4 regions of the Paenibacillus sp. HWE-109 genome follow, and region 4 is predicted to be linked to each of the others. Evidence: riboswitches for the same ligand, from Rfam matches in the RefSeq annotation. Region 4 holds a riboswitch; each other region holds the start of a gene.
The links. A riboswitch is a leader RNA that binds a small molecule or an ion and turns the genes downstream of it on or off. The one in region 4 is predicted to bind cyclic di-GMP.
Positions count from the first base shown of each region.

Region 1: another riboswitch for cyclic di-GMP. It lies ahead of LOZ80_RS21165 (hypothetical protein); the one in region 4 lies ahead of LOZ80_RS13030 (C40 family peptidase).
Region 2: another riboswitch for cyclic di-GMP. It lies ahead of LOZ80_RS15295 (hypothetical protein); the one in region 4 lies ahead of LOZ80_RS13030 (C40 family peptidase).
Region 3: another riboswitch for cyclic di-GMP. It lies ahead of LOZ80_RS31665 (PilZ domain-containing protein); the one in region 4 lies ahead of LOZ80_RS13030 (C40 family peptidase).

Region 1 covers NZ_CP091881.1:4,973,578-4,981,352, reverse strand. Annotated here, with positions in the region: gene LOZ80_RS21175 (glycine-rich domain-containing protein) at 1-165, shown strand, start outside; gene LOZ80_RS21170 (MDR family MFS transporter) at 360-1,583, shown strand; cyclic di-GMP riboswitch class I at 1,696-1,788, shown strand; gene LOZ80_RS21165 (hypothetical protein) at 1,890-2,189, shown strand; gene LOZ80_RS21160 (exopolyphosphatase) at 2,332-3,246, shown strand; partial or broken gene LOZ80_RS21155 (VOC family protein) at 3,339-3,461, shown strand; gene LOZ80_RS21150 (response regulator transcription factor) at 3,713-4,408, shown strand; gene LOZ80_RS21145 (sensor histidine kinase) at 4,405-5,478, shown strand; gene LOZ80_RS21140 (DUF8832 domain-containing protein) at 5,599-6,405, shown strand; gene LOZ80_RS21135 (serine hydrolase) at 6,737-7,775, opposite strand, start outside.
Region 2 covers NZ_CP091881.1:3,588,872-3,596,646, forward strand. Annotated here, with positions in the region: gene LOZ80_RS15265 (hypothetical protein) at 1-6, opposite strand, end outside; gene LOZ80_RS15270 (hypothetical protein) at 181-513, opposite strand; gene LOZ80_RS15275 (DHH family phosphoesterase) at 500-1,411, opposite strand; gene LOZ80_RS15280 (hypothetical protein) at 1,408-1,782, opposite strand; gene LOZ80_RS15285 (hypothetical protein) at 2,595-3,095, opposite strand; gene LOZ80_RS15290 (hypothetical protein) at 4,186-4,440, opposite strand; gene LOZ80_RS15295 (hypothetical protein) at 4,775-5,053, opposite strand; cyclic di-GMP riboswitch class I at 5,070-5,155, opposite strand; gene LOZ80_RS15300 (phosphoesterase) at 5,380-5,889, opposite strand; gene LOZ80_RS15305 (alpha/beta hydrolase family protein) at 5,935-6,768, opposite strand; gene LOZ80_RS15310 (hypothetical protein) at 6,934-7,775, shown strand, end outside.
Region 3 covers NZ_CP091881.1:7,377,352-7,385,126, reverse strand. Annotated here, with positions in the region: gene LOZ80_RS31700 (low molecular weight protein arginine phosphatase) at 1-50, opposite strand, end outside; gene LOZ80_RS31695 (manganese efflux pump MntP) at 91-651, opposite strand; gene LOZ80_RS31690 (L-threonylcarbamoyladenylate synthase) at 715-1,776, opposite strand; gene spoIIR (stage II sporulation protein R) at 1,815-2,537, opposite strand; gene prmC (peptide chain release factor N(5)-glutamine methyltransferase) at 2,715-3,596, opposite strand; gene prfA (peptide chain release factor 1) at 3,596-4,672, opposite strand; gene ychF (redox-regulated ATPase YchF) at 4,707-5,807, opposite strand; gene LOZ80_RS31665 (PilZ domain-containing protein) at 5,885-6,619, opposite strand; cyclic di-GMP riboswitch class I at 6,724-6,810, opposite strand; gene tadA (tRNA adenosine(34) deaminase TadA) at 7,093-7,530, shown strand; tRNA gene LOZ80_RS31655 (tRNA-Arg) at 7,628-7,701, shown strand.
Region 4 covers NZ_CP091881.1:3,168,363-3,176,137, reverse strand. Annotated here, with positions in the region: gene LOZ80_RS13040 (thiamine pyrophosphate-dependent enzyme) at 1-1,893, shown strand, start outside; gene LOZ80_RS13035 (hypothetical protein) at 1,964-2,257, shown strand; cyclic di-GMP riboswitch class I at 2,377-2,463, shown strand; gene LOZ80_RS13030 (C40 family peptidase) at 2,640-3,593, shown strand; gene LOZ80_RS13025 (ribonuclease H-like YkuK family protein) at 3,701-4,294, shown strand; gene LOZ80_RS13020 (ADP-heptose synthase) at 4,429-4,935, shown strand; gene LOZ80_RS13015 (phosphotransferase) at 4,957-5,988, shown strand; gene mgrA (L-glyceraldehyde 3-phosphate reductase) at 6,153-7,142, shown strand; gene xerS (tyrosine recombinase XerS) at 7,146-7,775, opposite strand, start outside.

The DNA of each region.
Region 1 (7,775 bases), 1.8 Mb from region 4:
GACAGAACCTCCAACTGCTCGGCGTCAGGCTGCGGTGGCTACAGCAGCGGTGACAATAGCGGCGACAACAGCTCCGACGGTGATTCTGGCAGCGGCAACAATTGCAGTTCCGGATCGGGTTCCTCCTGCTCATCTTCCAGCTGCGGTTCCAGCTGCAGCAGCTAGCCATTAAACCCAAATCAATCAAAGACTGTTCTCAAGGTGTCCAACACTTGAAGACGGTTTTTTTGTTGTGCGCTCTAAATCCAACAAAAACCAACAAATCGAAGACACCAATCGCTAATTTTCGTGTATAATTGGAATTCGATGTTCATTTGATTGACCGTCGGTAAATAAAGTGGTGATAGGAGTCTCTTTACATGAATCGGTTGCGTGGTTTTCTTGGTTCATATCATCCCATTGTGCATACGCTGCTGTTGGGAACGGTGATGGCTAGGGCAGCGTCATCGATGAGCTTGCCGTTTCTTGCCATCTATTTGGCAAGACATTCGTCCATGAGTCCCGTCATGATCGGGGTCGTTATCGGGATGGGCTCTCTGGCAGGAACGGTCGGCGGTTTTATTGGCGGGACATTATCTGACCGATTTGGCCGAAGAATTATTATGTTAGCCGCACTATTTGGCTGGGCATTCGTATTTCTGGGCTTCAGTGTCGTTAAATTACCGCTCCTGTTCATGCTGCTCAATATGCTGAACGGGCTCTGCCGGTCCTTCTATGAACCGGTATCGCAGGCCTTGATGGCAGATCTGACAGAACCTGCGAAGCGGCTTAGCGTATTCTCATTACGCTACATGGCCATTAACGTCGGGGTTGCTGTTGGTCCATTGTTAGGTGCTTTTTTTGCCACCTGGAGTGGAGCGCTTCCTTTTATGATCACGGGTCTCATTTATTTTATTTATGCCGTTACCCTGTATGTCCTGTTAAGCAAGTTTGGCATTAAAAAAATCGAAGGTGAGAAGAAATCACCTGTTACTTTTGGTTCTGCATGGCGTGTCATTCGCAGTGATATGACTTTTCGCTACTATATTTTAGGCGGTATCATTGGCGCAATCGGCTACTCGCAGGTCATGGTGACACTTTCGCAATATTTGGAGAAAAGCTTTGTGGATGGCGTCAAAATGTTTGCCATTCTGATGAGCGTTAATGCAATTGTGGTGATTGCCATGCAAATTCCGCTTACGCGCTGGTCCGAGAAGTATACACCGCTTGCAGCTATCGTTTTTGGCAATTTAATGTTTGCATTAGGCGATATTGGATTTGCGTTGTCGCATTCGCTTATTTGGCTTATTGTGTCTATGAGTATTTTTACATTGGGTGAGATCTTGAATTACCCGGCAGCGAATATGTTGATTGACAAATTAGCGCCTGAGCATATGCGAGGAACGTATTTTGGTGCCCAAACTTTAACGAACGTCGGTCACTTTATGGGCCCATGGATTGGTGGATTTTTGCTTGTTTCCTATGGGGGCAGCACGTTGTTCAACAGTATGGCGGTAATTACATTGGCGGGTTCCATTTTCTACTGGAAAGGCACGATTCGTCAAAGGTTGCTGAAAAATACGTCGAAAAAAGAAAATTTATGAAAATAATTGAAAAATTAGTTCTTGAGAACTATTCGAATTCAAAACAACTTCCCTTATTCTTGAGAGTGTAGATCAGTTAAACCAAGTTCATACCGTTACAACATGTTACACATCTCGACAAAGGCAAAGCTGACGAAAGTCAGCGACGCAAAGCTAAAGGGGCTTACTTGTCCTGAAACGGACAAATTGCCAGCCAGCTGCCGAACGATTGGGTATTCAACATAGAACCCCTCCGATCGGAATAATCGCGGGGTTTTTCTCTGTCATAACCAAATGAATTGTACGAATAAAGGAGGACCAAGCAGCATGCAGTCTGAACTACATGAAGAGCAAAAAGTAACTTCGCTATGTGGTAATCATGTTGCCCGTTTGGTTCCGTCTTCAGACGGACCAAAGCTGATGATTAATCGAGAAGAATATGCCTTGAATGAAAATTGCTGGGATGTTGAAATGTTTCATGGGAGAAGCAACAGCATCTTGATTTTCTACTGGAAAGGCGAAGTTAAGCTATCCGTAAAGATACCGCCTATTGCTCAAATCGAAGCATTTTTGAATAGGCTTTATCAATGTTTGTCTTCCAAGTTAAGAACGGTGCAGCCGATTTAGGCGTACCGTTCTTTTTTTCATGCTTGATGCGGAAGCGCTCATCGCAAGACAAAAGCATTGTCACGAAACGACAGAAGCTGATATAATAATTAACAATAAGGTATGTAGTGCAAAAGGACTACGATTAGGGGGCTACACGAGCATGAGATTAATTACACGTTCGGATTTTGATGGTCTGGTATGTGCGATGCTTTTCAAAAAAATGAACATGGTGGATGAAATGAAATTCGTCCATCCCAAAGATATGCAGGACGGCTTGATTGAAGTTACGGAGAACGATATCTTGGCCAATGTCCCTTATGTGCCTGGTTGCGGTTTATGGTTTGATCACCACTCCAGCGAGCTTGAGCGTATGGGCGAGAAGGTAGCGTACAAAGGTGAAACGCGGATTGCCCCAAGCGCGGCACGTGTCGTCTATGATTATTACGGCGGCCAAGAAACCTTTGGCGATATCGATGATATTATGCAAGGCGTAGACAAAGCGGATTCGGCACAATTCAGCAAAGAGGATATTTTGAATCCAAGCGGCTGGGACCTGTTGTCCTTTATTATGGATGCCCGCACAGGCCTGGGTCGCTATCGCGATTATGCAATCAGCAATTATCAACTCATGGAAGAACTGGTCGAGCACTGTGCGACGAAATCTGTTCATGAAATTATGGAACTGCCTGATGTGAAGGAGCGTGTGGCACGTTACCTGGAATTGGACGTTCTCTATCGAGACATGCTGCAAACCTATACACGTACCGAAGGCAATGTCATTATTACGGATCTGCGTAATGTAGAGACCATTTATCCAGGCAATCGTTTCATGGTATACGCCCTTTATCCGGAGCAAAACGTATCGATTTGGATTGTCGACGGCCGCAATAAACAAAACTGTGTATTCGCGTGCGGTCATAGCATTGTCAATCGCTCCTCCAAGACGAATATCGGAAATTTGATGCTCCAAAATGGGGGTGGAGGTCACCAGGCTGCAGGGACTTGTCAGGTGGATTATGACCAAGCTGAGGATGTATTGAAGCAAATTATTGCAACGATGAGAGCAGACGGTTAATTCTTACAACCAGCCGCAGGACAGGAACCTCCCTGATTGCGGTTTTTTGACTAGAAATCGGCATAGGAGGCATCTCTATGAGATTGGAAAAGAAGAAATTGCAGGCTAAGGGAATTAAGGTGGAGCCGGTGCGGATTGATCCGATTACAGGAGATAAATATACATTTTTTGCAGATCCGGACGGGCTGCCTTTGGAGTTGGTGGAACATGTCTAGTGAAAATAGGAGAACGACGGAGCAGGAGCCCAAATTGAGCTTTGCCAAAGGGTGTCTGTGGAGTCTTGTTGTGATGATCCCTGTTTGGGCTATTTTTATTTGGTTCTTTTTCTTTAAATAAAAGCCTTTGTTAGCTTGATTGGATGAGAACTGCTGTTGGCAGGCTGATCGAATGAGCGACAAAGGTTTTTTTTAGTATTTTGTATAGGGTATGGGGGTATGGTATATTCTAAAGGGGGTGAATTAATTCTATGAAGACAATTTTAATTGTTGATGATGAAGAAAAAATTCGTGAAGTTGTTGCGTCCTATTTGCAAAATGAGGGCTATCGGGCTATTCAGTCCGAAACAGGGAACAAAGCACTTGAACTCGTTCGAGGTGGCAATGTGGATCTGCTTATTCTGGATCTGATGCTGCCGGACATGCCCGGTGAAGATGTATGCAGGGCGATACGGCAGTTTTCTCCTGTTCCTGTCATCATGCTAACAGCGAAAGTTTCGGAGGATGACCGCGTCCAAGGATTAACACTCGGTGCCGATGATTATGTCTTGAAGCCGTTTAGCCCACGTGAACTAACAGCAAGAGTTAAAGCTATACTTCGTCGCACGCAGGAGGATTCGCTTCTTGCAGAAATTATTTCGTTTCATCATGAGGATCTTGTCATTCGGCCAATGAAACATGAAGTTTATAAAATCGGCAAACGGCTAACTCTAACTCCGAATGAATATAAATTGCTGCTGATTCTGGCGCATCATCCTAACCGAACGTTTACACGGGAGGAACTCGTTGAAAAAGTGCTCGGTTTTGATTATGAAGGCGATCATCGTTCCATCGATCAACATGTCAAAAACCTCCGTCAAAAAATAGAAACGGATCCCAAAAAGCCTCAATACATCGTCACCGTTTACTCCATTGGTTATCGGTTTACGGGAGGGGAATCATCGTGAGAGGGTTATACGCACGAATTGTCATCGCATTTATTAGCATAGCTTCCGGTGTTTTGCTCATCTCAACCATAGCGTTTATCGTAACGACACATTACCACTTCTCCTTATATCAATCTCAAACGATGGAGATGAACTCACCGACATTTGATGCCCATTTTGAGCAGGCAGTAGTACAGTCTGTTCTTTGGTCTGCCATTCTGTGCATATTGCTCTCCGTTCTGATAAGTCTTTTGGTCGCCAAGAGAATCACAGCTCCGCTGATACAAATGAAAAAGGTCGCAGAGCGAATGGCGCAAGGAGAACTTAGAGCAAGAACAACAGTCAAAGGAAATGACGAGATCGCCGATCTGGGGGGCTCCCTTAATCATCTTGCTGAACAACTGATGCATCAAGAGCAGTTGCGTAAAACGATGACGGCTGATGTGGCGCATGAATTAAGAACGCCGCTTGCAACACTCAAAAGCCATATGGAAGCGATGATAGATGGCGTTTGGACGCCAAGTCCCGAGCGACTGGAGTCTTGTTATGAGGAGATTGAACGTTTGCGATTCCTGGTAGGCGATTTAGAGCAATTAACGGAAATGGAGTCCCCCCATTTCAGGCTGAAGCTGCATCAAGAAAATGTAGCAGTCATTGTTCATCGCAATATCGAAGCGATTCGGGCTTCTTTTGACCAAAAGGGAGTTCATCTTGTATTTGAAAGTTTAACTAACGTTGAAACTGTACTGGATAGGCAGCGATTAGGTCAAATTGTGGTGAACCTTTTAACGAATGCGCTAAAGTTTACGCCCCAAGGGGGGAAGGTCTCTGTTGAAGTGAAGGAAGAACAACACTCCGTGATCATTCTTGTATCGGATACTGGAATTGGAATTAAGGAAGAGGATCTAAGTTTTGTATTTGAACGTTTCTACCGCGCAGAGAAGTCCCGGGATCGTAAATCAGGCGGAAGTGGGATTGGATTAACGATTGTAAACAAATTGGTGCAAGCGCATGGAGGAACTATTCGAATGGAAAGCCGTGTTGGTGAAGGAACAATCGTAGAGATACATATTCCCAAGATTTTAGTGTAGATGTAATTAAGATCTTAAGTCTACATAAGATCTACATAAGCATCTTTTATAATAAAGGTTATCAAGAGGAGTGACTTAGATCACAGATCAAAGATCTCATAAGAATTTGAGGAGGAAATTATGAAAAAAATAGCCATTTCAATTCTGCTTACGGCTGCTCTCTTAACGGCATGCGGTAAATCAGGGGGTTCGATGGACCATAGCGGCATGACGAAAGAAGCAGGTTCCACGCAAGCAGACAATGTCCAAGCACAGTTTAAGCTTTCTAGTGATAAGACAATGCCGAACCAAGATACTATGATTACGATAAAAGTTCAGGATAAAGACGGCAAATCAATTGAAAAATTTGATACCGTGCATGAGAAACAGATGCACTTTATTATTGTCAGCAAAGATTTATCTTTCTTTAATCACATTCACCCGGATTATAAAGGAAAAGGTGAATTTACCGTTACCACACAATTTCCGACTGCAGGCGAGTTCAAGGTGATTGCGGATATTACGCCAACGGGTATGGGAGCAATGAGCAAGAGCCAATGGGTGACAGTTCAAGGTAACCTTCCTGCTCAAAAAGCAATTGAACCTGATGCTTCATTAACTAAAGTGGTGGACGGCAAGGAAGTAACGCTTTCCATTGATCACCTTATGGCGGGCATGGAGCTCGACTTGAACTTCAATATCAAAGACGCTCAGACGAAGAAACCTGTAACAGATCTGCAGCCTTACTTAGGGGCAGTTGGGCACGTGGTGATCTTAACGCAAGATGCCGGAAATTACCTGCACGTGCATCCGACAGATGAGAAAGCGTCGGGACCTGATGCCAAATTTATGACGACATTCCCGCACAGCGGTGTATATAAGATTTGGGGACAATTCCAGCAAAATGGTAAAGTATTTACGGTACCTTATGTTGTGAAAGTACCGTAATGATTGGAAAAGGAGCTAAGCGGCTTGATATGCTTAGCTCCTTTTTATCTAATGAACCGGATGATGCTTATATACCGAAAAATAGCTGCTTTGGCGATTTAATGAACTGAGTTGGCGCTATCGAGCATTTTATAGGCGGAATGGTGATCATTTGCTTAAAATAACGCATCTGGAAATCGTTAGATTTTCAGAATGAGCGATTTTGATCGAATAAGGGTTATTGAGTTCGTAAAGGGGCAAGGCTTTGACTAGTGAGGAAAGAGCAGTTAACATTTTGCGGAATGGACTGTGAATGTCTCTGCTTTTTCCGCATAACCAAAAGATCACTATGTTAGTTTGCAATTGAAGCAAGCTTCTCGATAACCTTATTTCTAAACTCGTCATCCCGCATCATCGTCGCCAGAAAGTCATCGAACTTGTTTCTCAACCATAAGTTCTCTGTTCCCGTTGAATTGTTAACGAAGGCTGCAATTTCTATCGTTTCACCGTTCTTCTTGCATCCATACATGGCCGAAGTAACAACAAATAGTGTAGTCCCACCTTTGAACCCGATTCTAGTATATTGGGATTTTGCGGAGGGTTGTCTTCCTACCAAACGATCCAAAATTTTTTGAACGTCGGGGGAAAAATAGGTGGCGCTATTGATTTTATTCATTAAAGAAGCATATTCTTTTGTTGTTCCGCTGGGCAATCGCTCGGACTCCAGCTTTTGAATGCTTCTTTTGAAGCTCTCTTTTCTGTTCAATGTTTTGATCGTCGCTGAATCAGACTCATTTTTTAGAATGTTATGCAGTATACAAGCATAGGACATATATTCCTCTTGACTCATTTCACGCATACGCTTGATTAAACGTTTACCCTCCAACCCTTCTTTATCATGTACATACATCGAAGCTAGCATGGCCGAAGAAATCGGGAATATGGAGGTATGGTTCAACATCCCCAGTTCTGCCAAGCTTGCATTAATTCTGTCTCCTCCAAGCAGCTCAAATATATATTCGGTACAAGCATTCGAACTGAACTGAATCATTCCTCTTGCGATTTCGTCCAGTGTCACTTCATTGCTGTTCTCAAGATAATCCTTCAAATCATATTTCCAGCTTGAATGAGCTCCTCCATCCGTGCCAGGAATATAGTATCTCTCCACATCATTGAGGCTGACTAGCGTTTCAGGATTAATGAGCCCATGAGCTGCTTGCTTGGCATATTCCACTGCAAGAATTAATTTAACAGTACTGGCTAGTGGCATGACTTTGTTTGAATTATATTCAAGAACAGGTTGGTCGTTATGCAAAATGTATAATGAGCTATAGACTCTATTTTTCGCAAAATAGGTCAGTACATGCTGTGCGGTTTTTTTATTATCCGCA
Region 2 (7,775 bases), 420 kb from region 4:
GCTCATCTTACGTCCTCCTTTATATTTGTGCAAACCGCAAAATTGTCTCTAATAGCCCGTCTTCGCGAGAAATTCACGCTATAAACCTACCGCAATGCATATAAACCCTTATTTCGGTATAAATACGTACAAACGTTCGCTAAACACTTCAAAATCCCACACCAGTCCTACGAAAAATAATTATGCAACTATTTCCCTTATCCCTGCCGTCAATTCCGTAAGTGCCCGCCGTTCTTCCATGATCGCGTAAATATAGCCCGCCATCTCCTCTGACTCACCCCACGCTGACCGCACCGCCACCGTTTGAATAACCGCTTCAAGGCCCGCCAGTGTAAATCCGTAGAATGCCGCCTGCCGCCACTCATCGCGAGGAACATAGACGTAACCCTCCGCTGGATTAACGGGCGGCTTAACCGTGTGGCGGCGTTCGAGGATAAAGTTGCGATCGCCATCCGTTGTTAGGCGGAAGTCTGGCGTTAGAACAATCGATTTGTTTGCGTTAGTTTGCGTCATATTGCGCCTCCTTAAATATTGCGTCAATAATATCGTCTCGCATGGCAGGGGTTATCGGAGAGCCAGCAGCGTTCTTATGACCGCCTCCTTCGTACTGTTTCGCGAATAATCCGACGTCCACTTTGTCGAGCCCGCGATAGCTAACGGACCTTGACGGATTTATTATCGCGATAAAATCTACGTTCGGATATTCAAACGGTAGGCGATTGCTGAGTTCGCTATAATAACGCTCAGCGAATACGATTCCGATGAAATGGCCGCCAATTTTTCGTATAATGAGTTCGCGTTTTTTAGATTCCGTATACTCGCGAGCCTTTTCTGAATCTAACTGTAGCAGCAAACGCTCGGTGTCCGTAAACTCAATCGATAAACTATCGGTAAAACGCCGCACAAACCGATCGCGTCCAATGATATAAAGGAGGTCGTTCAGTTCTCTCGCGCTGTCATCGTTATACACCGTGGACCATTCCCACGTATCGTAGCGTCGAACCGTCTCTGTAAATGAAGCGAGGTCGAACCTTTCCGATGGGTACCGAAGCGTTTCGAAGAAGAACATCTCCGTACCGGAACGCTTGCCTCCGTGTGGAGAATCCGTTTCAACAAAAGCCCAGCTATATCTGTTTAGCCACAGCGCGGTAGGATGGTGGTCTAACAGCATCACTTTTCCGGAAAACTCCGATAACCGATCCGCGACTTCTTCGTTAACGCTTATGTCCGTGATGTAGATAAATTCGTAGTTGTCCGTAATCCCTGCGGACAGGAAATCCGCGATCTTCTGATTTACGTCATGATAATCGCAATACTCAATGTCTATGCGGTCACCGAATGTGTGGAGCGCAACGATAGCGCAGCCTACTCCGTCTAAGTCCGTATGTGTAAAAAGTTTAATCCGACTCATGCTCGCGCCTCCTCAATTATCCATTTACCGCGGATCTCATCTTCGCGAAATATTATTCGCCAGCCGTCCTTCTTTAGTCCGCGGTCCCCGGTTACTTCCGATTTAATCCACGCGCCCTTTTCGTACGCTGCGAATGCAGTCGCGAAGTCTACGAGCTGCTGGCGTTTGCGCCATTCGTAACTAGCGAGAATGTCCGTAGTAGGTACGAACGTTTCAACATCCTGGAAGAAACGCGGATCATTCCACACTAACGCTTTAGACGCGTAGTTAGCGTACGCCGTAAAAGTAACCGCGCTTCCTTCAAACGGCCCACTCGCGACCTCGTACGTTTCCCCTTCTCGAATATCGCGTAACATTTCCCACGTTTTCATATAGCGGGCCTCCTCGTTTTCTGCCGCAGCAGGATTGTGTGATTACAGTAGCAAAATAGGACATGTTTGTTCGCAATCAACCGCAGCCAAATTGAGTAGGTTTCACGGGAAGCTGGCGGGATCTTAACGTTGGGTTAACGTATAGAGAACGTTAATAACGTTATAAGAGCGTATATAAAGATCTTTAAAGATATATAAAGATCTAAGTACTTAAGATCTAACGATATTCACTACGTTCATATCGTTTCGCCACGGATAAACCCGTTCCGTAGCGAATCAATTAAACATAGACCTTATCGCGCAAAGGGTTTCGTAAGAAAACCCAACCAAACGGACAGCACGGGCCACCAGTTTCGCAAGTCCTACCGTAGCCACCGAATCCCCGCCGTGACTTTACCGTGGAATTTGCGCGAAATTAGGCGTTTTGGTAGCGAGTTGGAACATTTTATCATCCGTAATGTTAAACGCGCTAATTTGACGGTAAAACGAAGGCGAAACGTAATAGCGGTATTTTTCGAATTGCTTGCGTTAATCGATTGAGTGCGTAGCAGGATCGTATGACTACAGTAGCAAAATAAGATATGTTTTTTAGCGTCATCCGAGACGCCTAAAACGGCATTCAAGTATACGATATTACGTACAATGAAGCGTATTTACGTTATTTGAACGCTGTAAACGGCCTTTAAGTTAAACGGTGAAACTCAGATATCGACGCAGCCAAACGCGGCGGACGCGTTCGTTACCACGTGATAGCTCGGCGAGTTCGAGGAATATGCGTGGTGGACACGCGGCGAAATCGAGTACTTTAGCGCTCATGAGGCGGCCTCCTTTCGTTCGTGATTACCGAAGTCAATACGAATTGGGAACGCGATTCCCGTTGATTCGCGCCAAAGTTCAAGCGATGAGACAACGTAACCATAGCGTTCATTATCGCGTTTGATTTCGTCAATTGTGCGTGAATTAGCGTAACACCAGTCGACAAACTGCCTATATTCATCGAAGGTGAGTCCGTTTAAGTCCGCGAGATACGCGACTACGTCTGCGAATCGATTGGCGTCGATATCGGTGCGCGTGCGTATCCATTCGAAGGGGTTAGCGTCGTTTTTGGAGCAATTTACACTTTGCGACAGCGGGATGATATTTCCTAAGTAGGTACCCCCGTGACCGGTTGCGATGGCGATAAAATGATCGTCGTCTAATCGAGATATTCTTTGTGTAAGTGCGCACAAAGTACCAAACATATCTTTCATGTCTCTGCGTATTTCATCTGACCACTGTAGTGTCAAACATTTCTTTAATGTTCTGTACTTCAATCTTTGCACTGCACATTTGAATCGGTTCCGCCTCTCCCAACTTTGTTTATTGAGAGAACATCGCTCTAAATTATTAAGCCTCCAGTTATTGGATAATTCTCTCTGATAGAGCGCGTTTTCTACACGCCATTTTTTGCGTGCTTTTCTCATACGATCTTGATTCCCCTCTCTCCAACGACGATTAATTTCTTGAATTTGTTCCCTTCGTTGGCCGTACCTAAGTTGACTTATTTCCTTGATACACTCCTTACAATGAGGTTTTCTCCCTGTGGGATTCCGTGAAGCTACGTGATACTCCACCAACACCTTCACAACGAAGCACTTCGTACACTCCTTCGCGTCAACTTCCTCCGCCTGCCTATCCGCGATTCTATACATAAGCAACTTAGTCAACTCAACGTGTTTCCGTCGCTTTTTTACCTCAACGATTGCCCCGACGCTACTACTTCGTTTACTAACGCCCGCCTTCGACATGTTACCGTTACCTCCTTCGTTTTCCACTTATACTTCCTCTATGTACGCTGATCGAATGTCGTACAGTTTTGGGGAAAGATTTATTTTCGTTTCTATACTGCATTGTACGAATACTCCGATTAATCTCGCACAAAAACGCAAAAAATTAAGCGCGACAACTCGTTAATAACGAATCGCGCGCTTAAATGGGAAACTATTTAACGCAGGGTACGGGTCAAAAACATTGTTAGATTCCGCTCCTACGGTTATAATAGTAGTAATCGAATAAGAGATCGTGATGAGTTATGTTGACCACCCGTTTCAACATACGTTGATTTAGTAGTGTTCGGACTGACGTTTGGACTACTGAATGGACAAGCGTTGAGCCAAATGAAGTCCATCCGTAAGTTGACAGGGTAGGGGTCAGTGGTTCGAGCCCACTACAGGTCATCCAGAGAAACCCTTACGTTGTAAGGGTTTATTTCATGTTTAGAGAACTATTGATCCATGAATGAGTGCCAAATTCGGTTCCGTGGTCAATATTTGGTCAAGAATGCATTTTTCTGATCAATAGCGGTTTTCACATTTCTTTTGCTTTGCAAATAAATAAAGCCCACTCCAATTTGCTGAGTGAGCTTCACTGCAATTTCCGTTTAAAATCTCTTATGTATGAGTCCGTTTCAATGGATTTAACTGAAAGCATTTCAAGAATGCGATCTTGTCTTTCTTGCCCTTCAATAAGTCCCTTTACGTTATCCTTGGTTTCCTTAATATTTTTCTCAACGTTATCTGATTTATCCTCTAATGATTTCAAACTGCCATTGTTTTCCCCAACCATCTTAATTAATGTACCCAACATTTCCTCAATTCGATTAAGCTGCATATTTTCCATCTTCTCAACTCCCTAGCTTTGTTAGTTTTAATTATAAAATACCTAGCAAGAACCGACCTATAAACATGGCAATAAATTTAACTCGATTCATTACTGAAAAGCAGTTTTCCGAAATTAACAGCAGTCTCCTTTGGTATACTAGTCGGTATGTAAGGTCTATATCTTTTTATTAGAGGTCATAATAAAGAAAACCTTGAAGTCTTCTTCAAGGTTTTTCTCACTGATCAATTTGAAAAATAACTACAAAACATTCAAAGTGTTCCTAAACAATAAAAAGAGATTTTTGGCGCTACATTTCAACAAGTCCGAGATACATAAATATTAGAATTTTATTTTAATTTCTTCTTCGCTTTATATCATTGTGGGTATAGTCTTTAAATGTCCTATTGATTTTTGCAAATGCAATTTTAGTTGAAGCTTTATCAATTGGTTGAAAAATCATATCAGCAAAATCCACGATTTCCATTTCAAGTCCCTCATCCTGAAATAATTTAACGAAATCACCGATGCTTGGATTTTTGTCTACATCACAAAAAAAAGGTATCTCTTTAAAAGTTTTCGTTAAACGATCATTATATTCTACCACAGCAATATATTTGATTTTAGTCGCCAAAATTGTCGCCTCCGCTTTCGATAACTGGCTAGCACAGTGCTTTTGCACTAAGCCCCTTTAGTTTTGCGTCCCTACTTTTCAATAGGTTTGCCTTGTCGAGCACTAACTGCTTAACATTAAATTTCAGTCTACATGAATTGGTTAATTATGTCTAGTTCTAAAGTAGCAGTTACTTAAAAACTTACTGTAAAAGAGTAGCTTCAGCTTAGGCTATATGACAATCCCAAAACAGTCATCTTGCTTTAGAAAACCCTTGTGAATTAACGTTTTTTTGTTCAACAAACAAAAAAAACGTGGCCAATTCGGCCACAGTTTGCTCTATCTCCTTATTGCTCCTCATTCACCACAACCGCATCACGAATCTGCTCAAAAGAAACCGGTGTGTAATCCAGTTGTTCCACACTCACATTATAATAATGAAGTCCCTCGTATTTCTGCCCGTGAATGTGGCCATGGACATTGACGTATGGCATCTGTTTGTTCATGTACATGGGTTCGTGAGACAGGAAAAAAAAGTTTTTATAAATGATCGGATAATCGCTCACTTCATCAAAACCGGCATCGAGCCACCACGTCCTGGACCTTCCCCGGTCATGGTTGCCTAGGATGAGGATTTTGTAGCCGTTGAGTTGCGAAACGATTGCTTGGGTCTTCTCTTTGTTGAGAAAGGAGAAATCCCCCAGATGGAATACCGTGTCCTCTTTGTTCACAACTTGATTCCATTTGGCAATCATGCTTGCATTCATTTCCTCGGTATCGACGAAAGGGCGATTTTCAAAATCAATAATCAATTTATGACCAAAATGGTGGTCGGATATGAAAAAAGTTTGGGACATGGACATCCGCCTCCTCGATTTAATTAGTTCATTCAACAAAAACAGCTATCCAAGCATTTCGCGAATGCTCTCAAGCGTAACGCGAATAGCTTCTTTCATTGGCGCCGTCTCACCTTGGAAGGGATGAACGGATCCGAAGGTATGATTTCCAGCAGGAATGCGAAGCCACTTAATAGCAGGATTTTGCTGCACTAACTGAGTGGACCCCTTAATGCCTCGCTCCCCATCTTCTGTGCCTTGGACCAGTGAGACAGGGCAAGCAATACCGCTAATTCTGCTAATGATATCCAATCGCTCCTGATTTCGTTCCATATCCACTAGTATTTCCAAATCTAGCGGCATATTTTGCTTAGTTCGTCCATTCAACGTATACGCGCGTCCCGTTTCGCGCATTTCCGCTTTATTTTCCTCGGTGAACAGATCGACATTAGCAATGCCATTCCAACTAATTACACCCGCAATTTGAGCTGGATGATCTAAGGCATAAATCAGACAAACCGCAGCCCCCCTGCTGTGTCCCAACAGAAGAATTGGCTGCTTTGACGCGATTTTATCTCTTTGGTAAATATAATTTACTACGGCTTCCAAATCTTCTAGATCGCGCGAATAAGTAGCTTTCGCAAACTTCTCAAGTTCTGAGAATGTTAGCAAATCTGCTCCGACTCCGTTGTGCGAAAAATTGATAGCGACAACATCGACATCCTTTGCCAAGGATTGCGCTGAATACGGAAACATGCCCCAATCTTTAAAGCCTTTATAGCCATGACAAATGATCAGGGTACCTTTCGAGGGTTGTGATTCCGCTGTATACCAATCCCCCCGCACTATGCGATCCTGCTCAAGTTGGATTTCGAATGATTGACCTGCTCTGCTTCCCATCTGTCTTCCTCACTTTCCATATTTGTTCAAAACAACCTTAGCTATTGCTAGTTTAACACAATTATTCTAAAGCAGCCTAAACCAGATTAATGATTATAATTTCTAAGGATTTAGTAAAAACTGACTACAGCGCTCAAATAAATCCACGCAGGAGGACGTTAACCTATGTATCACAACCGAGCAAACAGCTTGCTTTCCAAAGTAATCTGCATGCTGTTGTTCATTTTGTTCATTTCCAATTTTATGATTGGCAGACCCTATGTGAAGGGCATGGAGCCAACAGATCAAAGTGCAGCAGACACTAACAACTTTCGGTTGATTGTCAAATCTTCAGCAAGTGCAGCTTATCAAACCGAAGTCATGTTTACGGATAAAAAATTAAAAAAAGAGCTTGACGATCGCAGATTAGGGGTAGCATTCTCTGACTCCTTACTGCTGGATACGACGCTTACCTATGACAATAAAGGTCAGACGCAAAGTTTTGGCGTCACTCTGAATGGAGAAGTAGTGGACCCCACAGCTGGTTCCTTTTTGGAACTGTCAGCCCATGTACAAGAAGTTCTGCGTGCACAAGTTCAAGATCTTAGAGCCAAACATTACGGCGAATTGCTGCCTTGGGAGGAAGCCAGTTTAATTCTCCCGAAATATAGTAAATTCACGATTGTCGATGTGGAAAGCGGTCTTAGCTTTGAAGGACAGCGTCGTGCTGGTTCCCATCACGCGGATGTTCAGCCGCTGACCAAAGAAGACTCTGCGACGCTCAAAACCATCTACGGCGGCACCTGGAGCTGGGACCGCCGAGCGGTCCTCGTGAAGCTGAACGGCCGCACGTTGGCTGGCTCCATGCATGGCATGCCGCATGGCGGAGATGGTATTCCCGGAAATGACTTCGACGGTCATTTCTGCATTCACTTCCTCGGGAGCGTGACGCATGGTTCCCGCTCTATGGACCCGGCGCACCAAGTCATGGTGCACCGGGCAGCCGGCTTGCTGATCCCTTACGTCAG
Region 3 (7,775 bases), 4.2 Mb from region 4:
GCTAATGGACTGCGGCACGTATTTCCTGTACATACAAATAGAATTCGCAACTTGAAATCCCTCCCTTAAAGCTTCTATATCTTCATTGTATCATAGCAAAAACTTGATCCCAAACGCCAATAAAATCAGCCCGCCGAAAGCTTCGCCATACTCACCGACCCAGCCGCTCACCCGTCTGCCAACCAGTAAGCCTGCAATCGATAGCAGTCCGCCAAAAAGACCGAAAATAAGTACTGTCAGTACAATATCTGTAGCAAACATGCCCAGCGATACCCCAACGGAGAACGAATCTATACTGACGCTAAGCGAGAAAATCATTAACCCCCATAACGTTCTATGATCAAAGGCGGTCGCTTCTTCTCCGCGAATCGAACTATACACCATATGTGAGCCTAGTAGAATAAGCAGGCATCCCCCTGCCGCAGTAGCTACATTACCAAGGAGCAACGAGACATATTGTCCCATGAACATCCCCATAAGAGGCATAATAATGTGAAATAGTCCAATCACGAGGCTAATTTTCAAAATATCCAGCAAACGAATCCCTTTCATGCCTATGCCTATGCCCAAAGAAAAAGCATCCAGACCGAGAGCGATCGCCATAATAATAATCGTGACCAGCTGTCCCAATTCCACACCAGATACGTGCATCGTGCTATCCCCCTTGTCCGCTTTCTCTCCCAAGATATGCGGACAAACAGGGAATCATGCTAGCTAAACACGTACAAGCCTGTGACCGGCTGCTTTGCGCAGACGATTCATAATGGCAAGGCCAATTCCGACTTCGGGGCAGCCTTCTGCCACAATGTAAGCTATACCTTGTTGATCGAATTGTCTTAACGCCGCATACAGGCCATGAGCAATCGATGCCGGTTCCGACAACGACCCGCAAGCAATAACCAGATCAGCGTCATACTGCGAGGCTCTCTCTTCGAAAGTAAGCACACCTGTGGATTCACCTCGTGCTCGGGCAGCCCGAATATCTTGCTGAATCCAAGCCATCACAGCTTCAGCGTGATCTCCCTGCACAATATGCATAAAGCCTTGCGGTGCATAATGCGTGTACTTCATTCCCGGAGCTCGCGGCGTTTCTGAAGCTCCTACATCTTCCCGCTCCGGTTCATGCATTCGCAGATTCGGAAGTACCGACCGCAGCTGCTCCGCGGTTACGCCCCCGGGACGAAGAATATACAATTCACCGTCCGCCAGCTGAATCACAGTGGACTCCACGCCAACACCCGTTGCGCCACCGTCCACAAGACCGCCAATGCGTCCGTCCAAATCGTCCCTGACATGCTCCGCCAAAGTCGGACTCGGACGTCCTGAGCTATTGGCGCTAGGAGCCGCGATCGGCAGCCCGGCTTCACGCAGAAGCTCCAAAGCAACAGGATGATCCGGTATACGTATCCCCACCGTAGCAAGGCCAGCCGTTACCAACGGCGAAATGCCGCCCGTTCGCACAGGCAGCACAATAGTTAGCGGTCCCGGCCAGAAAACATCCATAAGCCGCTGGTGATCTAAGGTGACACTTTCCATCTCCACTAGCCCTGAAAGCTGCGTCCTATCAGCGATATGGACAATCAGCGGGTTATCCGAAGGTCTCCCCTTGGCTTTGAAAATACGCTCCACAGCTTCCGTGTTCGTGGCATCTGCGCCAAGTCCATAGACCGTCTCCGTCGGGAATGCTATCGTTTCACCCTCTCTCAGAAGCATTGCGGCTTCCGCCAAGCTGCTGATTCCATCGGTGCCCGAACCCGCTTCCACTTTCCAATACATTGTCACGCTCTATCATCCTTACTTCCCTAAATTCAATTTCAACTAAACCAAGAAGCAATCTTTTTGACCATTTCCCAGACGAAAAACTTCACTTCCGGTTGTGCGGCGGCAGCCACTGATGTCTGTGACTCAGCTTTCACTTGCGGAGCGCTGCCAGCTTTGGCTGTTGATGCGGCCTTAACTGCAGGTGTCGCGACAGCTTTGGTATCCACTTCTGTCTTAGCTACAACAGCTGCTGATGCTACCGCTTCTCCGGAAACAGAATCTACGAAACATAATGGCGGGAACAGCACACACCACCAGTTCTGTCCTTCCCCACTGCCAATCGTAACCCGCAGCGCCTCATATTCACCTGCCGGATAGACTTGGTTGCCGTACATTTTCGTTGGAAAAGGAACTCTCCCCAATTCCACCGTATGGGAGTATGTGTAGCCGCGTGCTTCTATCATCTGTCCAACAAGCGTATCAAATTCAGCCAAATGTGCATTGACTACGACTCTTGCTTCATCTAGCGATTGCGGACCGACGACCCAAGTCTCCATACGAGCTATTATCGCGTCACGAATCTCGCGTTTTAGGGCTTGATCCTGGGCAGAATCCGAGTTTGCAAGAATACGCAAACGGATAGATTCTTCCGGTATAGTAGGCGCGATAACCGCCGCATTCGTCCGATTGGATTCCCAACATGTAATCATCACAATAAGTGCAAAAGCTACCAATAATAAATGTTTGAATGATGGCCGTTCCGTTCTTTTTACCATTAGAAAAAGCCCCTTTCCCTTCGCTTCTACCAACCAGTATGGGCAAAAAGAGAAGAGGCTAAACCTAGTAATCTATGAAAATTGTAAAAATAATAGAGTTAGGTTGAGAGACACAGGGTGGGCTGAAAAGGAAAAATAGCCTTAACTTCTTAGTTCAGGTGCTTCTAGCTGGTTATCCTACCCGCTGGATTCGCGGATCGCCAGTACGTGGCGATTAATGCCCTGCAGATCCGGCACGAAGCGGATCTCGTCCCAGTCGGCGGCGGCGCCCAACATCGCCGCCACAGCCTCCGCTTGCCGGATGCCGACCTCGAACCCGACCACGGTCGGGATTCGCGGCAGCTGCGGCAGCTGCGAGATCATACGGCGGTAGAGGTCGAGTCCCTCTACACCGCCGAACAAAGCCGTGTGCGGCTCGAACAGCCGCACCTCCGGCATTAGCGCAGGCAGGTCGCCATCAGGGATATACGGTGGGTTCGACACCAGTATATCGGGCGCGATCCCGCGCTGGATGAACGGTTCGAGGAGGTCTCCCTCGAGCCACTCCACACGCGCAGCCACGCCGTGGCGCTGCGCGTTCACGCGGGCCATCTCCAGCGCTGCCGCGGAGATGTCGCTGGCCGCCACGCGCCACGCGAGGCGCGCGTGCGCAATCGTAACCGGGATCACTCCGCTCCCGGTGCCAACATCCGCAAGCAGCGGAGCGCCTAGCGGGAACAGACGCGTGCCCTCGTGGAGCAAAGCTTCCACGAGCAGTTCCGTCTCCGGCCGCGGGATCAGCACGGCCGGGCTCACAGCAAAAGGAAGGCCGTAGAAATCCTGCTCGCCGATGATATACTGCACCGGCTCGCCCGCGGCCTTCCGCTCGACCAGCTGACGCCAAGACTCCGCCAGCTCCACTGGAAACTGTTCCTGGAAGCGGAACAGCAGCTTCGTTCGCGTGCAGCCTAGCAGGTGCTGCAGCAACAGCTCCACACAGGAAGCTGCCTCGGCCACGCCTAGCTTCCCTAAAAAAGAAGAAGCCTCTACATAGGCTTCTCTAATCGTTGCAGTCGGCATCACATCGCCTGCTCCCCTTTATCTAACGCATCGGACTGTGCAGCAATGGTTAATGCGGAAACAATCTCCGCCATATCGCCGTTAAGGACCGTTTCCAAACGATGCAAAGTCAAACCAATCCGGTGATCGGTAATCCGGCTTTGCGGGAAGTTGTACGTACGGATACGCTCTGAACGGTCTCCCGTACCTACCTTGCTTTTACGCTCGCCAGCATATTTCGCTTCTTCCTCTTCACGCAATTTATCCGAAATCCGCGTACGAAGTACGCGAAGTGCCGACTCTTTATTCGAGTTTTGCGATTTGCCATCCTGACAAGTAGCTACGATGCCTGTAGGCACATGAGTTACGCGCACAGCAGATTTCGTTGTATTAACGGACTGACCGCCCGCTCCACTTGAACAGAACGTATCTACGCGAATGTCCGCATCATGAATGACAATTTCTACATCTTCAGCTTCCGGCATAACAACAACCGTAGAGGTCGATGTATGAATGCGTCCGCCAGACTCCGTAACTGGAATCCGCTGTACACGGTGCGCTCCGCTCTCAAACTTAAGCTTGCTATAAGCACCTTTGCCCGTAATCATGAAAATGATCTCTTTGAATCCGCCTAAATCATTCACGGAAGCATCCAGAATTTCCGTTTTCCAGCCTTGACCATCCGCATAACGCGTATACATCCGGTAAAGATCACCTGCGAATAACGCAGCTTCATCACCACCAGCCGCTCCGCGAATTTCGACGATTACGTTCTTACCGTCGTTGGGATCTTTGGGCATCATCAGCAATCTAAGCTGTTCTTCCAAAGAAGCCGCTTGTTCGCTCAGCTCATCAATCTCCATTTTGACCATTTCGCGCATCTCATCGTCCAGCTTCTCGTTCTGCATCACTTTCGCATCAGCGAGCTGTTCACTTACACTCTTATATTCATTATAAGCATCATAAGCTTCTTGAAGATCGGATTGTTCTTTGGAGTATTCTCTCAATTTCTTCGTATCATTTGTGACATCAGGGTCACATAACAATTCACTTAATTTATCATATCGATCTACAATCGATTGCAATCTATCCAACATCGTGGATCACTCCTTTCTTATCTTTTTCTCGTAGTTAAACGTTGAATCTGAAATGCATGACGTCCCCGTCATTCACCACGTACTCTTTGCCTTCAAGTCGCACTTGGCCTTTTTCCTTAGCTCCATTCATGGAACCAGCCGCTGCCAAATCATTGTAAGACACAACCTCAGCACGGATAAAACCACGTTCGAAATCGGTGTGAATCACACCAGCTGCTTGCGGTGCTTTCGTTCCTTTACGAATCGTCCAGGCTCTTACCTCTTGCACGCCAGCTGTGAAATACGTATACAAGCCAAGCTTTCTATACGCTGCTTTAATCAATCTATTCAAGCCGGACTCTTGAAGTCCCAACTCTTCGAGGAACATCGCTTTTTCTTCGTCTTCCAACTCGGCGATTTCGGATTCAACCTTCGCGCTGATCGACACCACTTCGTTGTTTTCGCCTTCAGCAAATTCTTTCACAATCTTCACGAAAGGATTTTCGTCTGCTGTCGCCACTTCATCCTCACTCACGTTTGCTGCATAAAGCACAGGTTTCATGGTCAAAAGGTGAAGATCGCGCACGAGAAGTTTCTCATCTTCGCTGAGATCCAAACTACGCGCTGGCTTATCTTCATAAAGCGCTTCTTTAATACGCTCCAAACACTCCACTTCAGCAACAACCTTTTTGTCGCCGCCTTTGAGGTTTTTGCGTGAACGCTCAATCTTCTTCTCTACGGACTCGATGTCAGCCAATATCAATTCAAGATTGATCGTCTCGATATCGCCAATCGGATCTACTTTACCAGAAACGTGGGTAATATTATCATCTTCAAAACAACGAACAACATGCACAATGGCATCCACTTCACGAATGTGCGCCAGAAATTTATTTCCAAGCCCTTCGCCTTTGCTCGCGCCCTTCACTAAACCCGCGATATCCACGAATTCAAAGGCTGTCGGGACAATGCTCTTAGGCACAACAATCTCTACCAGCTTCTGCAATCTCTCGTCTGGTACTTCAACTACCCCAACATTCGGATCGATCGTACAAAACGGATAATTCGCAGATTCTGCTCCCGCCTGTGTAATTGCATTAAACAATGTCGATTTTCCTACGTTCGGTAGACCGACGATACCTGCTTTCAAAGCCATTGTAGTTACAACTCCTTAATTTTCGAAAATCATCCTTCTTATTATATAGTACTTGGAACGCAAAAAAAAGCCTGAGGCTACGGATTGGCCACAGTCTTTTTTTCCATTGCTTTTTTGATTTGCGCTTCCCGCTTCTGAATGAAGTAAGTTTCTATCTGATTTTTGAGGATAAAGCCTCTTAACGCATTTGTTTTTTCATCCGGAACATTCAAATATCTGGCCCCATAGTAGAAGCCCGCATTTGTTTTCTCTTTTCTAACAACTTCCATTGTACAGGCCATCGAAAAGCCAAGATTCAATTCAACTTCCAGCTGAGAATGCTTTTGGATAATTTTTTCGACCATTGCATTGTCATCTACCGTGAAGCCTACGCCATTAATGGAAATATTTTTGATCGAAATGGCAATCGGATTGTCTAAATGATGTTTATTTCGCTTATTTACATCTTGAAGTCCGAATAACAAGCCGCCCTTTGTGACTTCAACACGAGGAAACTCCCGTTTCTCCGTAAATTTCCGACGATTTTCGGGTGGATTCAGCACGATGAGAGATCCCTGCTCTTTGGCAACTACCGTCGTTTCCCAAACAAACAGCCCTGATTTCGTATAGACTGTCATTTTCAGCTTATCCCCCAACCGAAACACATCAAACTCAGGGAGTTCTACCTCAATAATGTCACCGAGAGCATAAGTCAACACACCAGTAGCTACGAAATCTTCCTTGCTGAGCACTGCTTTACTGTCGATCATGACATCAGCATCATAGCCTTCTTTACTGCCATAAAGTTTCATGGGTTGTTGCTCGTTGGCCACTTTACTCAACATCCTTTCGCGAACCGTACTCGACTTATATCATTAAAAATAGACCGCCCCGATGATCCGGAACAGTCTATTACCTTAATCAAAAAGCAATGATTTTCGGTAACCAGGCTGTCATAGTTCGCGGGAACCGTAGACCCTCAGCTTTGCGTCCTTGCCTTTCAGCAAGTTTGCCATTTCGAATTCTGCAATTTCATGTCTGATTGTGGTTGTGCAGGCTTTATGGTCATAAAGGCCTACTAGCATCTTCATTATATCGGAACCTTGTCTCAGTTATCAACTAAAAACCTTGCGCAGCCCATCTTTTTAGTGTATGAATGTAGAAAGAAAAAAGTATCCACAACTTTTTAAGTTATCCACATTGTTATCCACAGGTTGTTAACAACGAATATTTGTTCGATGTTTTATTCACATGTGGATAAATTATTTTAGCGAGGTGTCCCCCTGTGGATGAACATATCCCCTGGATGAAAGAAGCCATTCAAGAGGCGCTCAAAGCCGAAGCCATCCGCGAAGTGCCGATCGGCGCTGTCGTTGTCCACCAAGGCCAAATTATTGGTCGCGGCTACAATCTTCGTGAAACAACCCTAGATCCGCTCGCTCATGCAGAGCTGGTTGCTATTAAGCAGGCAAGTGAACATTTGCAGGCGTGGCGTCTGCTAGATTGCCAGCTTTATGTTACGTTAGAACCCTGCCCTATGTGCGCTGGCGCCATTGTTCAAGCTCGGATCCCGCAAGTGATTTATGGCACGACGGATCCTAAAGCAGGCTGCGCGGGGACGCTCATGAACCTGCTGCAGGAAGACCGGTTTAATCACCGTGTCGACGTCATTAGCGGCGTCATGCAGGAAGAGTGTTCGACGATGCTGACCCAATTTTTCCGTAAATTACGCGGCAAGGAATAATCGTTGCATCCATCTGTGCAAGAAATTCTCTAGATGACCTGGCCGCAACCGAATGCTTGCGCCGTGGAGGCCTTCGTGCTATCATAATTCTTGCTATGCGCCCGTAGCTCAGCAGGATAGAGCAACAGTTTCCTAAACTGTAGGTCGTACGTTCGAATCGTATCGGGCGCGTATATCCTACCTAAAGAGGCTGCCCTTAAGTCATAAATTGACTTTTGGGACAGCCTCTTTTTTCTTTTTTATAG
Region 4 (7,775 bases):
TTGTATTATGCTTTGAATACAGGTTGGCCAATTGTTATGTGTCGTGACCCGCAGGCTGTCTATGATATGAATATCATCGCTTTGCGGCTAGCCGAAGATCCAGCCGTGCGTTTACCCGTATTGGTTGCCTCCGATGGCTATTTCACATCGCATCAGAAGCGAAGGGTACAAACGTTCGCGCATCGAGAAGATGTGCATGCCTTTATTGGCGAGCAGCCGCAAGGCTTTCCGGATACGTTAGATCGTAATAATCCGATTACGGTTGGACCTTACATGAATGAACCGGATTATATCAATAATTGTTATCAACAATCCATGGCTATGTACAATGCCGGTGAGGTTTACGATCGCATTCGGCAAGAATATGCCGATTTGACGGGCCGTGACTATCCGATTCTGGAGCTCTATCGGATGGAGGACGCGGAAGTCGCGGTGTTCCTGATGAATTCGGCATCCGAAATCATCAAGGACGTCGTCGACCAGCTCCGCGAGAAAGGCATTAAAGCCGGATCCATCGCGCCGAACATGATCCGTCCTTTCCCTGCCAAGCAGATCGCAGAAGCTTTGCAGCATGTGAAGGCGATCACGGTTGGCGATCGCGCAGATTCTTACGGCGGCCATGGCGGCAATATGGTCAATGAAATTAAGGCGGCCTTGTTCACGCATGGGAACAAGGACACGCTTGTCATAAGCCGAATCTACGGCTTAGGTGGCAAGGACTTTTATGCCGAGGATGGGCATAATCTGTTCCAGTTTGCCATTGACGCTGTACAAAGCGGCAAAGTGGATGTGCCTTTCGATTACTATGGGCACACGCCTGGTGATCCATCCAAAGCGCCTAAGCGGGTGCTGACACCGATGAAGTATGAGGACCTGAATACAGGCCTCATAACCGTAACACCGGATGAAGCTACAGGTAAGCTGAATGTAAGAATTCCGCCTCTGCGCGCGCTGACGAAGAAGCCCAAGCGAATTGCGCCAGGTCATGGCGCTTGTCCGGGCTGTGGCATTTTCTCTGGTTTAGAGCTGTTCTTCAAAGGCATTGAAGGCGATATTGTTTCGATATTCCATACGGGATGTGCCATGGTTGTAACGACTGGCTACCCGTATTCGGCTCATAAAGCTACGTATATTCATAATCTCTTCCAGAACGGCGCAGCAACGCTCTCAGGCGTTGTAGAGATGTTCTGGGAGCGTAAGCGTCGAGGTGAACTGGATCATCTTGGCTTGCAGGATGATTTCACGTTCGTCATGATTACCGGCGATGGCGGTATGGACATTGGGATGGGACCAGCCATAGGAGCTGCGCTGCGGAATCATAAAATGATCATTCTCGAGTACGATAACGAAGGCTATATGAATACGGGAGCCCAATTATCTTATTCGACGCCAATGGGTCACCGCACTTCAACTTCCAACGTAGGGAAACACCAAGGCGGTAAAGTATTTCATCATAAGGATACGGCGCAAATTATGGCAGCTACACATATTCCTTATGTCTTTACGGGATCAGAAGCATATCCGCAGGATCTGGTGAAAAAAGCTGCCAAGGCCCAGTGGTATGCGCAGCATGAGGGACTGGTCTATGGTAAAATCCTAATCGCCTGTCCGCTGAACTGGTTATCTGACGATCAGGAAGGCTCCAATATCGTTGGAGCGGCCGTTGATTCGTGTTTCTTTCCGCTGTATGAGGTGGAGCATGGCGTTACGACGATCACCTATAATCCGGAGGACAAGAGCAAGAAGATTCCGTTATCCGATTGGCTCAAGACGATGGGCAAAACGAAGCATATGACGAAGCCGGAGTACGAGGGTTCTTTGAAATCCTTCGAAACGGAAGTCGAGCGTCGTTGGAACCGGTTGAAAGCCAAGCATGAGAATGCTTATTTATAAGTTGACACTATAACAGGAAGGCACATTCACCCGAGTGGTGAACGTGCCTTTTTATCGGAGGTTGAAAGGTATGCCCTATGTCTTGCAGCACAAAGTGAGTGAACAATTGTTCACTTGCCGATTAGTAAATCATTATGGATTAGCTTATTATGGCGTCAAATTTTGGCTCGAACAAGATGAAGCTGTTGAGCAATTTGCATCTTTGGTAGAGGAGCGTTTGGAGCAAGCATCGCATGAATGGCAAGTGGTAGAGATTGAAGAAAGGGAGATGAAACTCTGTAATGTGAAGCTGAAAAATGATCCGAATTTGCTCGTTTTTTGGCCACATACACGAAAACCGGAGGTTCGTAAACTGGAAAATTAAGGCGGTTAGTCAATAGGCAGCAAGCCTCTGTGGTTTCGACAATAAACGCAACTTTGCGCCTATATTCGATATTCACCCCCGCAAATTATAATTAGGCTACGAAAGAAAAAATTCACATCACAACGAAGTGGCAAACCGAGCGAAAGCTTGGGACGCAAAGCTATAGGGGCTCTCGTGTTGCGACACAGTGCTAGCCAGCTGCCGAATGCGATGGGACCTTCCTACCAGGAAAGGATAACCCAGCTGAGGCTATGGGGTTATCCTTTTTGCTATCTTTCGGTGTCGAAAGTTGCGGAAAGCGGATCTAATTACTCATATCGTCAGATCGGCTTTACAAAGCTAACTCACAGCTAGACAAACACATTCTTTGGAGGTAGAGACGATGAGAAAATGGACGATGGTTTTGGGAATGTTCGTGATGGCACTTGCTTTTGCACTTCCTGCTGCGACGATGGCAGATGAAGGGATCACGACGAAGGCGCAAATTGTTTCAGGTGTGAGTTTCCGTGATCAAGCGAGTACTTCCAGCAATGTGATTCGCATGTTGAAAACGAATGAAATTGTTACCTTGACTGATTATGTTACTGTCAATTGGTACAAAATTAAAGATGCTCAAGGCGTAAGCGGATATGTTTCAACGAATAGCAAATACATAAAAGTGATCAGTAATGCGAAAATCATTTATGGCGTTAACTTTCGCACTCAACCGACATCAGACAGCAGTTCGAAGGTCATTCGCATGCTCAGCAAAGGGGAAGAGGTTCTGGTTACGGATAAAGTGAATGACAGTTGGTACAAGATTCAGGATGGTAGTAGTGTAAGCGGATATGTAAGCACCAGCAGTAAATACATAAGCACTGATTTTTCAGTTAGCATACCTAATTTACCCGTGGCAGATGAAATTGAAGCTGTGATCGCTGCAGGCAATGTTTACTTAGGGACGCCATATGAATTTGGATCTGTTCGTGGAGATACTTCCACTTTTGATTGTTCCGATTTCATCCAAACGATATTCTGGGATGCACTTAGATTCTCTGTTCCGGGTGAGTCCAGAGATCAGGGTGATTTCGTTAAATCTCTCGGAGCTGTAAACAAAGATTGGACAAGTTTGAAACGTGGCGATCTGATGTTTTTCAGCAATTACAAAGGAAGCAAAGCTTCAGATTATCAAAATGTAAACCCGCTGACGGAACCAATTACACATGTTGGGATTTACTTAGGCAATGGAAGCCTGCTTCATACGTATTCGATTGAATCTGGCGGTGTTCGTGTGGATACGATCGATGGCAAGCAATGGGAGAATCGCTTTTTGTTCGGCGGCAGTGTTATTCGATAACAGATGGTTCGATCTAGGGAACTTTGCCATATACTATAGATAGAGGCGAATGCTGGCTTCAGCATTCGCCTCTTCTTCAATCTAAGGAGAAAGGAAGAACCCTATCTTTGAAACCTTCGACGACAAGCCATCCCATGGAGTTTCGGAACACGACGGAAAGAGGACTTGACCTTGATACGGTACACGAACGTATTCTACACTTTATACGACTTGATCCCGCGGCTGCTTATAAGTTCATTATCGGAACGGATTGTCAAGTACATTCCGGTCATACGAAGTTCATTACCGGTGTTGTTATTCAACGGTTAGGAAAAGGAGCGTGGGCGTGTTATCGGCAAGTCATCGTTCACAGAGCTTTGCATTCGATTAGAGAGAAGCTTTCTATGGAAACGGCGCTTAGTGAAGAGATTGCTATGTACTTTGACGAGACGAAGAGACAGGATATGGAAGATATTGTGCTTCCTCACCTCTACCAAGGTGCATCCTTCGACATGTATATTCATATTGATGCCGGGGATGATGAGAATAAGAACCGGACAGCCAAATTTGTCCAAGAGATGGTCCGGCGTGTTGAATCCGTCGGTATGGTACCTGTAATAAAACCAGATTGTTATGTAGCTTCTGCCTATGCGAATCGATTTTCAAAAAAGCCTTATCAGCCGCAATTAGAGGATCGTGAGGTCATCGATGGCATTTTATAAAAGACGAACCGTTAGTACGAAGTGATCAATTGGATCCTGGCGACTAACGGTTTTGTTTGCATAAAAAAAGGATTTATCCAGCTTTTATCGAAATAATGCAAGGACTACCTTAGAGAGAGGAGAGCGTGATAAATATGAGCAAAACGTTTATTATAGAGGCTGTTATGTTAGCTGTTCACGGACAATTGATGCTGCCCGGACAGCCCGTTACTTATATAATCCCTTATACCAGTATTCAGGAGCTGTATGAGCTGCAGTCCGGAAGCGAACCCATTATGCTGGAGGAAGAAGACGATGGATTTGTCAAACAAATGATTGGCGAACTGATTGCATTCTTTGAAGAAGCTTTTAACAAGAAAAAAATAGAAAAAGCGCTTTCCATGCCATGGAGAAAAAGCCCGCCGCTTCCTATCAATGAAAATGTGACTTTACTCGTTGTGTTTGCCATTGATAACGAAGCCTATGGAGAACAATTTGACCCCATCGAAACGGAATTAATTCTTACTTCGATCAAGGAGCAGGGAGCGCTTCTAACTGATCAATTAGATTTCATTGAGAGAATCATCCAAGCGGAGATTCCTGTTCAAGCGTTCGATGTAGCAGATTTTGAATTCGCGGTTGAAGATGACAATCAGGTATAGAAGGAGTTGACAGCGATTAATATGAGTTCCAAAGAAAAAGAGGAGCAGTTGGCTGCACTGCCTGCCCATTGGTTCCCAGGTCAAGTGTGGACGATGCGCACAGGCGAAGGTGGAATGAATAATACAACTCGATTTGTTGACGTTGATGGTATTTCCTATGTCCTTAGATTGTATGAGACGCATAGGGACATGGATAAAATTAGGTATGAGCATCGTATTTTGTTGGCCTTAGCAGATCGCAAAAGTCAACTTTCTTATCGATTGCCGGTTCCTATCGAACTGCCGGAAGGGGGGACAATTGTTCAATTAGAAGAGGGAACAGGAAAATTGGCTGCTTTATTTACCTATACGGATGGTTACAATCCGACATGGTCACATCCACAGCAATTAGTCAATTTCGGAAAAGCTGTCGGACAATTGTCTTCTGCTCTTGCTGCGATTTCAGTTGAGCTGGCACCTGTCTATCCTCCTTACTATGAAATCGAGCATATTCATCCCCGTTGTTCACCGGAAGCTGTTCGGGCGTTCTGCCTGCAGCCGCCGGATATATTTGTACCGCAAAATAAAGAGCTTTCCTACATATATGAACGATTTGCCGCATTCTATCAGGCCATTCCCGCACTTCGTCAATTGCCGCATCAGCTTGTTCATGGTGATATTAACGGCTCCAATATGTTAGTTGACGAGGAAGGGAAGATCGCTGCCGTCCTGGATTTTGAGTTTGTGACCCTTGATGTGCGCGTTATGGAATTAGCGGTCTGTTTGTCTGATTTGATTGACCCAAGCCTGCCTGGTTTGGAGTTAAAACGCAATTGCGCGGCTTTCTATGAAGGATATCAATCATTTATCCAACTGGAAGAGGAAGAAATTCGGTTGCTGCCGCTGCTGATAGAGCTGCGAAGATTAGATGTTTTTATCCATTTTCTAGGCAGATATGTGGATGGGGTAGATGCACAAGGCGTGCTGATCGATATCATTCAAAATACGTTTGGCAAAACGAAATGGCTGCAGGAAAATGGCTCTGAACTAGTTCGTTCTTTGCAACCCAAGTAGGGGTGACTAACCTGAAGGTAAGTAAGACACGTTTTTTTCAGTTCTTTTTTTGTTGAGCTAGTTAGCCTATACTAGGACATAAGAACCTTATGAAATAAGTTTCTGAACAAATTCGATGATGCTTACGAGGTAAGCGATCTACGAAAACTCTAAGGAGGACAAACATGGTCTATCAAGCTAGCTCAACACGTTATGCAGAAATGAAATATAATCGTTCGGGGAAATCGGGACTTAAGCTTCCGGCTATCTCCTTAGGCCTATGGCACAATTTTGGCGGCTTGGATGTTCAAGAGAACGGCAAGGCAATGCTGCTTCGCTCTTTTGACTTAGGGATCACACACTTTGATTTGGCAAATAACTACGGTCCACCTCCAGGATCGGCTGAGGAACTGTTCGGTAAAGTATTGAAAAGTGATTTGGGTGCATATCGGGATGAATTGATCATCTCGACCAAAGCTGGCTATCACATGTGGGAAGGGCCGTACGGAGAGTGGGGCTCCAAGAAAAACTTGATCTCCAGCTTGGACCAAAGCTTGAAGCGCATGGGTCTGGAGTATGTTGATATTTTCTATTCCCACAGACCAGATCCGAATACACCATTCGAGGAAACGATGGGCGCATTGGATCAAATCGTTCGTCAAGGCAAGGCTCTCTACGTCGGCCTGTCGAATTACACAGCTGAACAAACGAAAGAAGCGGCAACGATTCTGAAAGGTCTGGGTACGCCGCTGTTAATTCATCAACCATCTTACAGCATGTTGAATCGTTGGATCGAGAATGGGCTGCAAGACGTGCTGGATGAGTTCGGTACTGGCAGCATTGCTTTCTGTCCGCTGGCTCAAGGCTTGTTGACTAACAAGTATGTGAGTGGTGTGCCAAGCGATTCACGTGCGGGCGGGAAAAGCCAATTCCTGAACTCGAAAGATATTACGGAAGAGAAGTTGACGCAAATTACACAATTGAATGAGCTGGCTAGCAGCCGCGGCCAAAGCTTAGCACAGATGGCTCTCGCTTGGGTTCTGCGCGGTGAGCGCGTCACTTCAGCTTTAATCGGTGCAAGCCGTGTTTCTCAAATCGAGGAAAACGTCGCAGCTTTGAAAAATCTTGCGTTCGCTCCGGAAGAGTTAGCCAAAATCGAAGAAATCCTGAAGTAGTCTTCAGGATTCTGCTCTTCGGTCAATCGCTTCGGACATCGTTCTATCTGTCAGATGCGCATAGATTTGTGTTGTTTCAGGTGAAGCGTGCCCCAGCTGTTCTTGTGTTTTGTACAAGTCGTTCTGTAAATAATAGTCTGTGGCGAAAGAATGCCGCAGTTTATGCACGGACAAGAACGGCTTGCCAAAACGTTTGGCATATTTGATCACTAGTTCTTGTATAGCGCGTTTCGTCATGCGCTCGCCTTCTTTTTTGCCATTTGCGATGGCAAGGAAGAGGGCTTTTTCTTTTTTTAGCGGTTTGTACTGCGTGTGTCGAATAGCCATATAGTCCGTTAAAGCTTGGATGGCTTCATTGCGAAAATAGACGGGCGTTTTGAACGTATCATCGTTCTTTCCTTTTCGATAGACGTAGGTCAATTTCTTTTTAAGATCAAAATCGTCCACGTTCATATTAAAAACTTCCGAAACACGGAGTCCTGAATTCAAAATAAGCGTAATGATGCAGGCATCTCGGATTTTGTTCAGTTCATAAGAGTATAGCGCCTGTTTATTGCTAGCTACATCATGCTCGTAGCCATGTTTGACATAATCGATAAACTCGGCGATTTCTTCTTCTTGCAGCAGCTTGCC